3 regions of the Clostridium sp. AWRP genome follow, and region 1 is predicted to be linked to each of the others. Evidence: riboswitches for the same ligand, from Rfam matches in the RefSeq annotation. Region 1 holds a riboswitch; each other region holds the start of a gene.

Evidence for each region. Region 1 has a riboswitch for thiamine pyrophosphate ahead of thiW (energy coupling factor transporter S component ThiW). Riboswitches for the same ligand answer to the same signal wherever they lie in the genome.
Region 2: another riboswitch for thiamine pyrophosphate. It lies ahead of DMR38_RS22180 (cache domain-containing protein); the one in region 1 lies ahead of thiW (energy coupling factor transporter S component ThiW).
Region 3: another riboswitch for thiamine pyrophosphate. It lies ahead of DMR38_RS06800 (thiamine phosphate synthase); the one in region 1 lies ahead of thiW (energy coupling factor transporter S component ThiW).

The regions. Positions count from the first base shown of each region.
Region 1 is NZ_CP029758.2:3,768,271-3,771,557, forward strand. Features, by position in the region: gene DMR38_RS17515 (MFS transporter) at 1-1,242, shown strand, start outside; TPP riboswitch at 1,406-1,511, shown strand; gene thiW (energy coupling factor transporter S component ThiW) at 1,803-2,372, shown strand; gene thiM (hydroxyethylthiazole kinase) at 2,350-3,147, shown strand.
Region 2 is NZ_CP029758.2:330,005-333,291, reverse strand. Features, by position in the region: gene DMR38_RS22190 (hypothetical protein) at 200-292, opposite strand; gene DMR38_RS22185 (winged helix-turn-helix domain-containing protein) at 621-1,130, opposite strand; TPP riboswitch at 1,186-1,284, shown strand; gene DMR38_RS22180 (cache domain-containing protein) at 1,333-2,016, shown strand; partial or broken gene DMR38_RS22175 (methyl-accepting chemotaxis protein) at 2,041-3,009, shown strand; gene DMR38_RS01555 (carbon-nitrogen hydrolase family protein) at 3,173-3,287, opposite strand, start outside.
Region 3 is NZ_CP029758.2:1,456,456-1,459,742, forward strand. Features, by position in the region: gene DMR38_RS06795 (nicotinate phosphoribosyltransferase) at 1-1,038, opposite strand, end outside; gene DMR38_RS06800 (thiamine phosphate synthase) at 1,203-1,805, opposite strand; TPP riboswitch at 1,885-1,984, opposite strand; gene DMR38_RS06805 (response regulator) at 2,239-2,616, shown strand; gene DMR38_RS06810 (methyl-accepting chemotaxis protein) at 2,911-3,287, opposite strand, start outside.

The DNA of each region.
Region 1 (3,287 bases):
AAAATGAAGGTATTTAAATTTGGAATGGTTGTCTTTACTATCGCTTCTTTCACATGCGGCATTTCAACTTCATTTACAGAGCTTATTATATTTAGAATCATACAAGGCATTGGTGCTTCAGCTTACATGGCCAACAATCAAGGTATTATAACTCAGGTTTTTCCAAGAAATGAAAGGGGAAAAGCCCTTGGAATTTTGGCATCCTCTGTTGCCCTAGGAACCTTAATAGGGTCACCTGCTGGTGGATTTATTACCTACTATCTAAGTTGGAATTATATATTTTTCGTCAATGTACCTATTGGAGTAATTGCATTTATCGCTGCTTTAAAAGTATTGCCCCATAGTAAAAACCAAAATAAGGAGATAAATAGTAAACTTGATGTAAAAGGATCAACCTTTATTTTCCTATCAATGGTACTTTTATTTGGCTCCCTGATTCAAGGGCAGAAGGTCGGATATAATAATCCTATTATAATTACAATATTTATTGTATCTATTCTATTTATAGCAGTATTTATTGTATTAGAAAATAAAATAGAAAAACCTCTCATACAAATGAAAATTTTTAAGAACAATGTATTTTCTTTAAGCTTGTTTTGTGCATTTATATCATTTGTTTGTCTAAATGCTTCAATAATTATAATACCTTTTTATCTTCAAGATGCAATGAAACTAAACTCTAGTATAACAGGTCTTATAATGATAGTACAGCCACTAGTCATGGCTGTGATTTCTCCGCTTTCAGGAAACTTGTCAGACAAAATAGGCTCCAAGCTTTTAAGTTTTTTAGGACTCTTGCTTATGAGTATAAGTTTTATATTCCTATCATTTTTAAATCAATATTCTTCTATAACAAAGATTATACTTTATATTGTTGTATTAGCTTTAGGACAATCACTGTTTCAACCTTCAAATAATTCACTTATAATGTCAACAGTTCCTAAAAATGAACTAGGAATAGCCGGAAGTGTCAATTCTCTTGTGAGAAACTTAGGACAAATTATAGGAATTATACTTTCCACAAGCCTCTTATATAGTTTTATGAGCATTAAGATAGGTTATCGTGTAACAGATTATGTTACAGGAAGAGATGATATTTTTGTATATGGAATGAAATATGTATATATTGTTCTAACTATTGTATGTGCCTTCGGGGCACTACTCACTGCTTTTAGAATGCACAATAAGAAAATCACACAAATAGATCAGTCAGCTGCAGATGTACACGGTAAAAATTTTTAAAAATTGATTTCTGTATAATATTTTATTTCAAAGCATTTTAAACAATATTTACAGCAGTAAAAGCAATAAAAAATGTAAAATTCTAAACTATAACGTGATGTGAACTTAAAATTTTATAAAGGAAGTGAAATAAATTTGCATACATGGAAAACATATGGTATGATTTTCATAAAAAGGGAGCATGCTTAAGCATGCTGAGAGGAAGTATATGCTTCGACCTATAACTTGATTCGGATAATACCGACGTAAGGAAATATTTAATTTATGCTGTTTTTGTATGTTTTATGAGTGTAGATGGAATGTGCCTTACAAGGTATGTTCCATTTTTATATTTAAAAAGCAGTGGGGGAGCGCCCGAGGCTTTATAATAAAAATACAACTAAATAGCGAGGGAACTTGTGTTTCAAGGTGAGAGGAAGCTTTTGAGCTTCGACCGACCAATATGATTTGTCATATAGGGAATTGCTATTTGGTTACTCTAAAATTATGCCTGCGATAATGATGTTTATTTCCTATGTGATAAATTTAGAAAATAAATATTATTATGGAGGTACTTTATTATGGAAAGAAACTCAAAACTATTAAAAAAACTTATGCTGGCAATGATGGTGGCAATGGGAGTTGTCATTTCGCCAATTCTTCGTATAGAAGGAATGTGTCCTATGTCTTCTGTTATAAATATTACATGTGCAGTTTTTTTTGGACCTTGGTATGCGCTGCTTTGTGCTGTTTGTATTGGAATTATAAGAATGTTTCTTATGGGAATTCCACCTTTAGCTTTGACAGGTGCTGTTTTTGGAGCTTTTTTAGCAGGATTTTTATATAGGATATCTAAGAATACTTTAATTTTTGCAGTTTTAGGTGAAGTTATCGGAACAGGTATTATAGGTGCTGTTGTCTCATCGCCTATTATGACATATTTCTGGGGCAAAAAAGGACTTTCACTTATGTTTTATATTCCTTTATTCTTTACTGCTACAATTATTGGTGGAACAATTGCCTTTATTTTTTTAGGAGCATTAAGCAAAAATGGAATGCTTATAAAGATTCAGAAAAACTTGGGGGTAAAAGTTTATGAAAAATCAACAGATAGGGATAAACAACCTATTGCAAATAAAACGCAATGTTAAAATAAAAAAACCTCTTATTCATTATATTACAAATCCAATTTCAATAAATGATTGTGCAAATGCAATGCTTGCTATTGGGGCAAAACCTATTATGGCCGAGCATCCTCTAGAAGTTTCTGAAATTACATCTGCTTCTAACGCACTTGGTGTTAACCTTGGAAATATAACTGATGTTAGGATGAAATCCATGTTGATTTCAGGTAAAACAGCTTTTAAAGAGAGGATTCCCCAAGTAATTGATCTTGTTGGTGTTGGCTGCAGTAAATTGAGGTTTAATTATGCAAAAAAGTTTATTTCTCAGTGCCATCCAGATGTCATCAAAGGTAACTTATCTGAAATAAGAGCAATTTGTGGTATAGAAAGCAATGCAAAAGGAATAGATGCAGGAGAATGTGATAGGATAACAGATGATAACTTTGATGAAAATATAGAAATTGTGAAAAAACTATCCCTTAGAACAAATTCTGTTATTGCAGCTACTGGTGCAGTAGATGTAATAACTAACGGCAGCCAAACATATTTAATAAAAAACGGCTGTGAAATGCTTTCAATGGTAACAGGTACAGGATGTATGGTTACTGCACTCATAGCAAGTTATATTTCTTCCTTAGATATATTTGGTGGTACTATTTTAGCTGTATCACTTATGGGAATATGCGGGGAACTTTCTCAGCATACTACTGGTATAGGAAGCTTTAGGACTGATCTTATAGATAATTTATTTACAATTTCTGATAATACTATAACAAATAAAATAAAGTGTGAATTAAAATAATATAAACAGATTTCTAAGCATCAGATGGAGTTTTAACTCCACCTGATGCTTAGAAATCGTTATCCAGGGACGTAGCTGCTCTTTACTCCCACTTGGAGAAGAAGTGGGGGTATTAGAGCAGGTAGTCATCGGATAAAAAG
Region 2 (3,287 bases), 1.1 Mb from region 1:
CTTTAAAGATAAATTGATGCTATAGATATCCAAGTTGAAAGCTAAATTATTTATAGTAACTTTTGGCATTAACAAGGGACTTCATAACAGAGTGCTCTTTATCTGAATTACAATCGAGAAAAAGTTTTTCGATAAACTTTTTGAATTTACTAATAGACTCTCGAATTTTGCACTGAAAGCATATATCCTTAAGCCATTTTCACACATTTTCTTGTGAATTTAGCATAGGGGAATATGTTGGAAGATTAATCAAAAATAGTTTTTCTTTATGAAGTTCTGCAAATTCTTCGATATTCTTTGCTTTGTGAATTCTGTAATTGTCCCATATTAAAAATATCCTTTTACCTTTGCTTTGCCCAACAAGTTATTTTAAAAACTCAAGCATTTCTATAGAAGTAATTGAGTGTTGTGCTGGATATATATTGATTAGAGTATTATAATTCTTAGATATCTCTGTAGCACCAATGATATTGAAACCTGCTCGTATGTTATTACTTTCAATTATAGGGGATTGCCCTATAGGACTCCAACTCCTGCGGTTAACAGACTCTAGTCTTATTCTTGTTTCATCTTCAACATATAGGACGGAGTCATCTGTGTTCTCAATGATAGGCAGTAAATCAGCTATTTTTTTTAAAGATAGCTTGCAGCTCAGCATCTCCTTTGGTTAGTTTATATTGACCTCTTTTAAAGGAAAAGCCAAGACTTATTAGTAGTTGTCTTATCCACTTTTGTGAATAGGAGTTACCATATTTATCTTCAATATATTGGGATAATAAAGCTGTTGTCCAGCTGGACCGCGTATAACCAAAAGCTTCAGGTGACTTGCTTAGAACTACGTTCTTTAAATCCTTAAGCATTTCATCAGTAAAACTGCTTTTAGAACCGCCGCGATTATCTATAATTGAATCTATTCCATATTCGTTCCACTTGTGTATATAGGCAGTTATAGCTGCACGTGTTCTGCAAAGGGTGTTCATTATATCATTGGTATGAATTCCGTTATATCTCATTATTACAGTGCTTAAAAGCGCTCTGGTATACTTGCTCGTTGATGAGTTAATTATTTCATTTAATTCATTTATTGTATATCCATGTAGAGTTTCAACTTCTACTAAATGCATTTCCATATTATTTACTCCAATACTATATTTATTTATCAACTTGGATATCTATATACTTAGGTAAAATTTGCAGGGGAACTAATATAGTTGAGAAGGATAAAACCTAACCCTTAGAACCTGTCAGTTAATACTGTTGTAAGGAACCAAGCACAAACATGATAAAAAGTCTATTCTTATAGGAAAGGTAAAAAGAATAGGCGGTATGAGAATGAGCATAGTAGATACAAACGGGAATTTGCAGAACACAGATGGAACAACTGCAAATCTTAAAGAAAGATTATATATTCAAAAAGCCTTGTCTGGTAAAAGTAATGTATCAGATCCATTGATAAGCAAAAATAAAAGCGATGTAGTAGTTATGTATGCAGTTCCTATTAAAAACAATAATGAAATTGTAGGAGTATTACTTGAAACAAGGGATGGTAATCGTTTAAGCGACATAACTAATGAGGCTAAGTTTGGAAAAACAGGTTATGCATTTATGATAATAAAAGATGGAGCACTCATTGCTAATCCTGATAAAAATAAAGTCATAAAGATGGATAATCCCATTGAAGATGCAAAAAAAGATGCTAAACTGCAAGCTTTAGCAAATATTCATAAGAAAATGGGAACAGGAGAATCAGGAATGGATCAGTATGTTTATAATGGAGAAGATAAATATGTAGGATATGCTCCAGTCAAAGGAACTGAATGGTCTGTTGGAGTTTGCGTGTCAAAAGGCGAAATATTGTCAGAATTAAATACTCTAAGAATTCCCATTATAGGATTTTCCATACTATTTATGTTGCTTGGAGCTGCCATAGTTTATATTATTGCTAATAGCATCTCTAAAGGAATAAAATCTGCTTCGAAACATTTGAATTCATTAGCAGAAGGAGATTTATGCTAGGAAGTTTCACCTAAATATTTGCAAATGAAAGATGAAGTCGGAGCCATGACAAATTCCATGAAAGTGATGCAGGAATCATTAAAAGGAATGATTAACCGAATAAAAGAAAATTCTTTAAATATTAATATGCAGTCAGAAAACTTATCTTCCACTGCAGAAGAAATATCTAGTTCATCACAAAATGTTTCAGAAGCTATAAACGAAATTGCAAAAGGAACAAGTTCCCAATCTGAAGACTTAATAAATATAACAGATATTCTTAATAGCTTTAGTGATAAGTTATCTAAAATGGTTAATGAAATACAGGTTGTAGATTCGAAGTCTAGGGGAATTAGTTTAATGGCAAAAGAAAGTGGTACAGAAATGAATAAACTAAATCAATCTGTATCAAATGTTAGTAATTCATTTAAGATTTTTAATGGTAAAATTGTTGGACTTGGAAATAATATAAATGAAATAAATAAAATTATCAACATAATAAATGACATTGCAGAGCAAACAAATTTACTAGCATTAAATGCTGCTATTGAAGCAGCTAGGGCAGGAGAATCGGGTAAATGATTTGCAGTTGTTGCAGATGAAATAAGACAACTTGCTGAACAATCTCAATTATCATCAAAAAATATTAGTAAATTAATTAGTAAGATATCTAAAAATACTGATACTATAGTTCAAGACTCTGTGAATATGGATAGTGAATTAGTAAATCAAGTTAAAACTATAGATAGTTCGATAATATCATTTAAAAACATTATAGAAGCAGTAAATGACGTAATTCCTAAAATTGAAACAGTTATGAATTCTTCTGAAGACATAAATAAAGATAAAAATACTATTTTAAATAGGGTAGAAAATGTATCCTCAGTTTCACTTGAAGTTTCAGCAACTTCAAAAGAGATTTCAGTATCATCAGAAGAAATAGCAGCATCATCACAAACACTTAGTAATATGACTAAAGAAATGCTTGATGAAGTAAATAAATTTAAAATATAATATTTTAAATGTGCGTCCAGATGGGTACATACTTATCGGTGGAAATCCGATCTGGATACCAAGACTGATAATCATGTACCTGACCTGCTGCTTCTTTCTTTAAAAGTTATAAAAACTTCATCAAGTAATATTCACATTTTTAGTGTAATGGTTATTCTTGTTTTTAAAGAATTTTTGTCTGTCCAGCTTCGTTACCTATTGATAAATTAATTTCATCATATGTTATAACTTTATTTTTGATTTCTCCGAATTTTCTAACAACTGGAGTAGGATTCTGA
Region 3 (3,287 bases), 2.3 Mb from region 1:
CTCTATGGCAGATAGCTTATATACTCCACCAAATACTGGTTCTGATCTTGCAGTTATAAGCCTTTCTCCTACACCAAAAGAATCAATGCAGGCACCTTCTCTAAGTACGTCAGTTATGATAAATTCATCTAATGAGTTTGAAATAACTATGTTAACATCTTCAAGATCAGCGCTATCAAGTATTTTTCTACATTCTTTTGTTAAGTAAGTTATATCTCCGCTATCAATTCTTACTCCCTTAGGTTTATGGCCATTTGGAATTAAGATTTCTTTGAAAACCTTTATAGCATTGGGTAGGCCGGATTTCAGTACATTGTATGTATCAATAAGTAGTACACAATTATCAGGGTATACTTCAGCCCAGGCCTTAAAAGATTCATATTCTGATGGAAAAAGTTGTATCCAACTGTGAGCCATTGTACCAACTGCAGGCATACCAAACATTTGTTCAGATATAGTACAAGCAGTGGAATTACATCCACCTATAACTGCAGCCCTGGCACCATATATAGCTGCATCAGGAGCTTGAGCACGCCTAGAACCAAATTCCATTACAGGTCTAGTGCCTGCTGATCTACAAATCCTACTTGCTTTTGTTGCAATTAGAGTCTGGTGATTTATAGTTAGAAGTATCATGGTTTCAACAAACTGAGCTTGAATAGCGGGGCCTCTTACAGTTATTAGCGGTTCATTTGGAAATATAGGGGTTCCCTCGGGTACTGCCCATACATCACAGCAAAATCTAAAATCTTTTAGGTAATTTAAAAAGTCTTCTGAAAATTGTTTCTTACCCCTTAGATACTCTATATCTTCATCTGTAAAACTTAAATTTGACAGGTATTCTATAACTTGTTGAACACCTGCCATTATGCAATAACCACCTTCATCTGGAATCTTTCTGAAAAACATATCAAAATAGGCTATTCTATTACCCATATTGGTTTTCAAATACCCGTTACCCATAGTAAATTCATAGAAATCTACTAGCATTGTGAGGTTTCTCTCGTTTCTCACATTAAAGTTCTTTGTGCTTTCCATAATGAAAATCTCCTCTTATCTATGTTTTTATTATGATAAAAAAATATACATATGTATACATTGTAATACTTAAATTATCATATTACAAGGTTGCACATTTACAGAATTCTGAACTTTATTGAAGAATGTAATTCATGATTTTATCTCTAAATTTTATCATACCTTCATCTTTTAAAATGTTTTTTTAGATTATAAGTTGTAGTAAAAGGGTCATCTGAAGCCATTACAAGAGACATTACAGCTGCACCATGAACTTTGGTTCTTAGTACTATATCTATATTAGTCTCAGTTATTCCACCTATTGCAATAACTGGAATTGAAACGTTATTTATGATTTCTTTTAAAAATGAAATACCCCTGCCTTTTAGTCCTTTTTTACAGTTTGTTTCAAAAATATGTCCCGCAAGGAGATAATCTGCGCCTTTTTTTTGTGCGTTTATAGCTTCCAAAGTATTGTGCACAGATACACCTACAGTGCATTTCAATTTTAAATTGCTATTCATATAATCTTTATAACTTGTGTGAAATCCTTTGGAGTCTATTTTTAAAGCTGTTTCTATATTGTTGTTTATTATTAAGGGTATATTGTTAGAATCTGTAATTCTCTTTATTTTCTCAGCAATTGGAACCAATTGACTGTAAGTAAGATCTTTTTCACGTAAAATTATGGCGTCTGCGCCACCTAATATGGAACCCTTTAAGATATCAATCATGTTCTTATTTTTTACAAGCTTTCTGTTTGTTACTATATATAATTTTTTGTTCATAGTATCATGGACTCCCAATCTTTTCTTTTATTTCTAAAAATAAAAAAGAGTGTTTATATTGTAAACACTCCTTGAAATATATCTTTATTAATTTGCATCCCTACGGTAGTGTTAACTACATCAAGTTCAAAGGGTCAGGTTTTACCTTCTCAACCAAACTGGTTCCCCCACAACAATTTATTGATTTATAGGTATATAATACTACTTAGTCTTATATATGTAAATGATTTAGAATATTGTTTGTAATAAAATGGCATAAACTATAGAAAATTATTCTAATATTTTGTATAATTAGAATATGAATTTGTGATTATTTGTATGCTTAGGTAACTTTATGGTTGATTTACAAAATTAATGGGAGTATTACGTATGGTAGATATCATATAAAAAGTATTAAATTAGATAAACTTTATGAGGGGAGTTTTAAAGAATTATGGGTAAAAAAAATATATTAATAATTGATGATTCTTTAAGTGTGAGACAATTTATAAGGAAAATTCTAGAGGAAGCAAATTATAAAGTATATGAAGCAGGAGATGGTGAAGAAGGAATTAAAGTATTTAAAGAAAGTGGTAATATTGATCTAGTAATCACGGATATATATATGCCTAAAAAAAGTGGAATAGAAGTTCTTATAGAATTAAAAAGGGAGTATAAAGATTTAAAAATAATTATTCTTTCCGATGGAGGGGAAAAAGATTTTTCAGATGAAAATGGAATATGTGAAGATCTTGGAGCTACTTACTTTTTTAAAAAGGATTGGGTAAAGGATGAACTTATAGAATTAGTAAATAGGATATTTATCAAGTGATTCTTATGAAACAATTTTTTTAGTTAATAGTTAAGAGTTAAGAGTGAAGAATTAATAGTTAATGTGGATTTTTTTCCGTTACACTACAAAAAATCTTTAGTTAATTTTTGAAAGCTCGTTTTGCTAAAGCAAAACATAGCCGAGTTGATTTATATAAAATTTAAAGATTTTTTGCGATAGCTAAAAATCATCCTTCACTATTAATTCTTCATTATTAATTCTTAATTTGTGAGAGTTGAGTAATTAATTTAAGATTAAGCTGCTATATAAAATATAGTAGCTTAATTTTGTCTCTTAGCTAATTTTAAATTTATTTATTTCAGCTGCTAATTGTTCTGCTAATATTTGAAGATTACTTGAATGCTTTGTAAGTTCTTCCATAGTGGCTGATATTTCTTCTGTGGAAGCTGTAGTTTCTTGTGAAGCTGCAGCTGTTTCCTGTGATATAGATGAAATATTATCAATTTCAGATATTGTAGCTTGCTTTTTCTCATTTATATCGGAAATAGATGTTTTTACCTCATCAACTTTAGCAATCATTGATTCAATTGATTTTAGAATTACTTTAAATATTTTATGAGTTTGATCTACGGCTAAATATTGCTCATCTACGGCATTTTCAGCGGATTTAATAGCATTTACTGCTGTCTCTGATTTATTTTGTATACTTT